Regions from separate parts of the Kluyvera sp. STS39-E genome, predicted to be linked through region 1. Evidence: predicted binding sites of a transcription regulator. Region 1 holds the regulator's gene; each other region holds the start of a gene.
The links. The regulator sigma-54, encoded in region 1, starts transcription at its own class of promoters, with help from an activator protein. The targets are predictions, from matches to a motif close to GTTGGCACANNTTTCGCTNT.

Region 1 (2,274 bases):
GGCCTAACGGCGCAGGTAAAACCACCACCTTCTACATGGTGGTCGGGATCGTTCCACGCGACGCTGGCAATATCATCATCGATGACGAAGATATCAGCCTGCTGCCGCTGCACGCCCGTGCGCGCCGCGGGATCGGCTATCTGCCGCAGGAAGCCTCTATTTTCCGCCGCCTGAGCGTCTATGACAACTTGATGGCTGTGCTACAGATCCGTGACGATCTGAGCAATGAGCAGCGTGAAGATCGTGCGAAAGAGCTGATGGAAGAATTCCACATCGAACACCTGCGCGACAGCTTAGGTCAGGCGCTCTCCGGTGGTGAACGTCGCCGCGTAGAAATTGCCCGTGCGCTGGCAGCAAACCCAAAATTTATCCTGCTGGATGAACCATTTGCCGGTGTCGACCCGATTTCCGTTATCGATATCAAACGCATTATCGAACACCTGCGAGACAGCGGTCTTGGCGTCCTTATCACCGACCATAACGTGCGTGAAACGCTCGCGGTATGTGAGCGCGCCTATATCGTCAGCCAGGGGCATCTGATTGCCCACGGAACACCTCAGGAGATCCTACAAGACGAACATGTTAAACGCGTGTATCTTGGGGAAGACTTCAGACTCTGATAGGGTATGGTTAACGACGTTAGCAGGAGAAATTCGTTCTGAACATGAAGCAAGGTTTGCAATTAAGGCTCAGCCAACAGCTTGCCATGACGCCGCAGTTGCAGCAGGCGATCCGTCTGTTGCAGTTGTCAACGCTGGAACTTCAGCAAGAACTCCAGCAAGCACTGGACAGCAATCCCCTGCTTGAGCAAACCGATCTTCACGAGGAAGTAGAAACCCAGGAATCCGTTGATGCCGAAACTATCGACAGCGTCGATGCATTGGAAAAGACGGAAATGCCCGAAGAGCTGCCGCTCGACGCCAGTTGGGATGAAATCTACACCGCCGGAACGCCATCGGGCACTGGAGTTGATTATCAGGACGACGAACTGCCAATCTATCAGGGTGAAACCACCCAGTCCTTGCAGGACTATCTGATGTGGCAGGTCGAGCTAACGCCGTTTACCGAAACCGACAGGGCAATTGCGACATCTATCGTTGATGCCGTTGATGAAACCGGCTATCTCACCGTTACGCTGGAAGATATTCGTGAAAGCATTGGCGATGACGAAATAGGCCTTGATGAAGTAGAAGCGGTGCTTAAGCGCATCCAGCGCTTCGATCCAGTGGGTGTTGCCGCCAAGGATCTGCGCGATTGCCTGCTGATCCAGCTGTCACAATTCTCCCCGGATACGCCGCGAATTACCGAGGCCCGGCTGATTATCTCCGATCATCTCGATCTTCTCGCCAACCATGATTTCCGCTCGTTGATGCGCGTTACCCGTCTGAAAGAAGACGTGTTGAAAGAAGCCGTCGACCTGATCCAATCGTTAGATCCTCGCCCCGGCCAGTCGATCCAAACCGGTGAGCCGGAATACGTGATCCCTGACGTTTTGGTCCGCAAGGTAAGCGGTCGCTGGATGGTTGAGCTTAACGCCGACAGCATTCCGCGTTTGCAGATAAACCAGCATTACGCTGGCATGTGTAATAACACCCGCAATGACGCCGACAGCCAGTTTATTCGCAGTAACCTGCAGGATGCTAAATGGCTTATAAAGAGTCTTGAGAGCCGTAATGACACGCTTTTACGCGTCAGTCGCTGCATCGTTGAACAGCAGCAGGCCTTTTTCGATCTTGGCGAAGAATATATGAAACCGATGGTGCTGGCGGATATCGCCCAGACCGTCGAGATGCATGAGTCCACCATTTCGCGTGTCACCACGCAGAAGTATTTGCATAGCCCACGGGGCATTTTTGAGCTTAAGTATTTCTTCTCCAGTCACGTGAGCACCGAAGGCGGCGGCGAAGCCTCGTCTACTGCTATCCGCGCGTTGGTGAAGAAATTGATTGCCGCGGAAAATCCCGCGAAACCACTGAGCGACAGTAAACTGACCACCATGCTCTCTGAACAGGGTATCATGGTGGCACGGCGTACCGTTGCAAAGTACCGAGAGTCTTTATCCATCCCGCCGTCAAACCAGCGTAAACAGCTGGTCTGACTCTACTGATAAGGAAGACACTATGCAGCTCAACATCACTGGACACAACGTCGAAATTACCGATGCGATGCGCGAATTCGTCAATGCGAAATTCGTTAAGCTCGAACAGTATTTCGAGAGGATCAATCAGGTCTACATTGTGTTAAAAGTGGAGAAATTGACGCACATCTCGGATG
Region 2 (2,274 bases), 600 kb from region 1:
GCGCAGCGCCGGCACCGAAAGCGGGAACACGCTCAGACGGTGGAACAAATCGGCGCGGAAGTTGCCCGCCAGTACTTCTTCGCGCAGGTCGCGGTTAGTGGCCGCCAGCACGCGCACGTCAACGCGCAGGCTGCGGTCGTCGCCCACGCGCTGAATATCGCCATATTGCAGCACGCGCAGCAGTTTGGCCTGCAGCGCCAGCGACAGCTCACCAATTTCATCAAGGAACAGCGTGCCGTTATCGGCCATTTCAAACTTGCCGCTGCGGTTGCTAATGGCCCCGGTAAACGCCCCCTTCACGTGACCAAACAGTTCGCTTTCGGCCACGCTTTCCGGCAGCGCCGCGCAGTTGAGGTACACCAGCGGGCTGACCGCGCGCGGTGAGCCTTCATGAATAGCCTTCGCCACCAGCTCTTTCCCAGTGCCGGTTTCGCCACTTATCAGCACGTTAAGGTCGGACGCCGCAACAATCTCAATCTCTTTTTTGAGTTGCATCATGCCCGGCGACAAGCCAATCATCTGCGTCTCTTTCACCTGTTCGAAATCGTTCGTCGAACCGGGCAGCATATTTTGGCTTTCAAGCTGTTCAATCAGCAGCGCATTGCTCAGCGCCCCCGCCGCCAGCGCGGCAATCAGTCGCAGCTCTTCATTACTGAACACGTCGAACTGATCCGGCGACATGCCGTCCAGCGTCAACGCGCCAATCAGGCTCTGCCCGGCAAATAGCGGCAGACCGATACAGGCGTGCACCTTCAGGCTCTCCTGACCGGGGATTAGACCATCGTAAGGATCGGGCAAATCGCTGTCGGCGGGAAAGCGCACCACGTCCCCGGCGCGCGCAATCGCTTCAAGCCGTGGATGCCCTTCAAGTGTAAACCGGCGACCAAGCACGTCTTTGGCAAGACCATCGATGGCAAGCGGAATAAACTGCCGCGCGTCATAGCGCAGCAGCGCTGAAGCATCGCACTCCAACACTTGGCGCAGCGTGGTGATAAGCCGCTGAAAACGGTCCTGGTGACCGACGCCGCGCTGTAATTCAATGGCAATTCCCGCTAACACCTCAACCGAAAAACTCATGGTAACCTCACAGTCATTTTGACAATGCATGATGTCATATTGACAATATTAATCATAGTCGTTTTGACTAACAAAAAAGAGGTGTAAATTAATTAATCTTTATATATTAACGAGTTAAAAAGTTGGCACGCGACCTGCAATAAGACAACCATCTAAATTGAAAAACGCTGAATTAATTGAGGTTGCTATGTCTATTCTGGTTAAAAATAACATTCATTGGGTTGGCCAACGTGATTGGGAAGTACGTGATTTCCACGGGACTGAATACAAAACCCTGCGCGGCAGCAGCTACAACAGCTACCTTATCCGTGAAGAGAAAAACGTCCTGATCGATACCGTTGACCACAAATTCAGCCGTGAATTCGTGCAGAACCTGCGCGGCGAAATCGACCTTGCCGACATCGACTACATCATCATTAACCACGCGGAAGAAGATCACGCCGGGGCGCTGACCGAACTGATGGCGCAGATCCCAGACACACCAATCTACTGCACCGCCAACGCCATTGACTCCATCAACGGCCACCACCACCATCCTGAGTGGAACTTCAACGTGGTGAAAACCGGCGACTCGCTGGATATCGGCAACGGCAAAAAACTGATCTTCGTCGAAACGCCAATGCTGCACTGGCCTGACAGCATGATGACCTACATGACCGGCGACGCGGTGCTGTTCAGCAACGACGCCTTCGGCCAACACTACTGCGACGAACGCCTGTTCAACGACGAAGTAGACCAGACCGAACTGTTCGAACAGTGCCAACGCTACTACGCCAACATCCTGACGCCGTTCAGCCGCTTGGTCACACCAAAAATCACCGAGATCCTCGGCTTCAACCTGCCGGTTGACATGATTGCCACCTCACACGGCGTGGTATGGCGCGACAACCCAACGCAAATCGTTGAACTGTACCTGAAATGGGCGGCCGACTATCAAGAAGACCGTATCACCATTTTCTACGACACTATGTCCAACAACACCCGCATGATGGCGGACGCCATTGCCCAGGGCATCAACGAAGTTGACCCGAACGTGGCGGTGAAAATCTTCAACGTCGCTCGCAGCGATAAAAACGAAATCCTCACCAACGTCTTCCGTTCTAAAGGCGTGCTGGTCGGCACCTCAACCATGAACAACGTGATGATGCCGAAAATTGCAGGCCTGGTGGAAGAGATAACCGGTTTACGTTTTCGTAA
Region 3 (2,274 bases), on a different contig from region 1:
AACAGTATGGTCACGACATTAAACCGCTTGCCAGCGGCGATATCGATATCGACAACGTGTCGTTTGCCTACCGCGACGACAAACTGGTGCTGCAAAATATCTCGCTGTCGATTCCGGCGCGCAGCTTTGTGGCTCTGGTTGGGCATACCGGCAGCGGCAAAAGCACGCTGGCGAGCCTATTGATGGGCTACTACCCGCCAAATTCGGGCGAAATTCGTCTTGGCGGTCGTCCGTTGGCAACGCTTAGCCACCAGGTGCTGCGTGAGGGCATCGCCGTGGTGCAACAGGACCCCGTGGTGCTGGCCGACTCTTTCTTTGCCAACATCACCTTGGGGCGCGATATCAGCGAAGAACAGGTTTGGCAGGTGCTGGAAACGGTGCAACTGGCGGAGATGGTGCGGAGCATGAGCGATGGCCTGTACACCCATCTTGGCGAACAAGGTAACAATTTGTCCGTGGGGCAGAAGCAACTGCTGGCGCTGGCCCGCGTGCTGGTTGATACCCCGCAGGTGCTGATTCTGGACGAAGCGACGGCCAATATCGACTCCGGCACGGAGCGAGCCATTCAACACGCGCTGGCTGCCGTACGACAGCACACTACGCTGGTGGTTATCGCACACCGCCTGTCGACCATCGTTGAGGCAGATACCATTATGGTGCTTCATCGTGGACAAGCGGTAGAGCAGGGTTCTCACCAGCAACTGCTTGAAGCGAAAGGTCGTTACTGGCAGATGTATCAGCTGCAGCTGGCGGGCGAGGAACTTGCTGCCAGTGCTCAGGAAGATGCATTGACCGCCTAATGCACCAGCGTCAGGCATTTTTCTAACACAATGACGTCGTAATACGCATCATGCACTCGCATGGTGCGTTTTTCTTTTTTATCCCGCCATCCTACTGACGCAACCCCTGATTTTACCGCTAGACGCCGTGATTTTCATTTCTGGCACGCCCCTTGCTTTATCTCTTTCGTGTTCGCAGCCATTACCGAATTCTGACTGGAGGGGATCTATGAAGCTGGTTACCGTCGTAATCAAACCATTCAAACTTGAAGACGTTCGTGAAGCGTTGTCTTCAATTGGCATTCAGGGCTTAACGGTGACAGAAGTGAAAGGCTTCGGTCGTCAGAAAGGTCATGCTGAGCTGTACCGTGGCGCGGAATACAGCGTCAACTTCCTACCAAAAGTAAAAATTGATGTGGCGATCGCCGACGATCAACTCGATGAAGTTGTCGACGTGATCAGCAAAGCCGCTTACACCGGAAAAATTGGCGACGGTAAGATTTTTGTCGCTGAACTGCAGCGCGTTATCCGTATTCGTACCGGCGAAGCCGACGAAGCGGCGCTGTAATTCCCAGCCTGCACAGAGATAGGGTGAGAGATGATGAAAAAAACAATGGTAAAAACAGGGTTGAGCGCACTGGCGCTGTTGCCGGGTCTGGCGATGGCGGCACCGGCGGTGGTGGATAAAGCGGATAACGCTTTTATGATGCTGTGTACCGCACTGGTGCTGTTTATGACCATTCCGGGCATTGCGCTGTTCTACGGCGGCCTGATTCGCGGTAAAAACGTCCTGTCTATGCTGACGCAGGTGGCGGTGACGTTCGCGCTGGTTTGCGTGCTGTGGGTGGTTTATGGCTACTCGCTGGCCTTCGGTACCGGCGGCAGCTTCTTCGGCAGCTTCGACTGGCTGATGCTGAAAAATATTAAGATTACTGACCTGATGGGCTCCTTCTATCAGTACATCCATGTCGCGTTCCAAGGCTCCTTCGCCTGTATCACCGTGGGGCTGATTGTTGGTGCGCTGGCGGAGCGTATTCGCTTCTCTGCGGTGCTTATCTTCGTGGTGATTTGGCTGACACTTTCCTACGTGCCGATTGCGCACATGGTTTGGGGCGGCGGCCTGCTGGCGAGCCACGGTGCGCTCGACTTTGCCGGTGGTACGGTGGTGCATATCAACGCCGCAGTCGCGGGTCTGGTAGGCGCGTACCTGATTGGTAAACGCGTGGGCTTTGGTAAAGAAGCGTTCAAACCACACAATCTGCCAATGGTGTTTATCGGCACCGCCATCCTCTACTTCGGCTGGTTCGGCTTTAACGCCGGTTCCGCAAGCGCGGCGAACGAAATTGCCGGTCTGGCGTTTGTTAACACCGTGGTGGCGACGGCTGCGGCTATTCTCGGTTGGGTCTTCGGTGAGTGGGCGCTGCGTGGCAAACCTTCTTTACTGGGCGCATGTTCCGGGGCGATTGCGGGCCTCGTGGGCATCACTCCAGCCTGT

Region 2: the regulator sigma-54 is predicted to act here: its motif matches at 1,199-1,218, upstream of norV (anaerobic nitric oxide reductase flavorubredoxin).
Region 3: the regulator sigma-54 is predicted to act here: its motif matches at 940-959, upstream of glnK (P-II family nitrogen regulator).

Annotation. Positions count from the first base shown of each region.
Region 1 is NZ_JBFQGA010000001.1:63,392-65,665, reverse strand. It holds gene lptB (LPS export ABC transporter ATP-binding protein) at 1-620, shown strand, start outside; gene rpoN (RNA polymerase factor sigma-54) at 665-2,098, shown strand; gene hpf (ribosome hibernation promoting factor) at 2,121-2,274, shown strand, end outside.
Region 2 is NZ_JBFQGA010000001.1:666,339-668,612, reverse strand. It holds gene norR (nitric oxide reductase transcriptional regulator NorR) at 1-1,077, opposite strand, end outside; gene norV (anaerobic nitric oxide reductase flavorubredoxin) at 1,265-2,274, shown strand, end outside.
Region 3 is NZ_JBFQGA010000002.1:421,615-423,888, reverse strand. It holds gene AB4K05_RS05575 (SmdB family multidrug efflux ABC transporter permease/ATP-binding protein) at 1-800, shown strand, start outside; gene glnK (P-II family nitrogen regulator) at 1,009-1,347, shown strand; gene amtB (ammonium transporter AmtB) at 1,381-2,274, shown strand, end outside.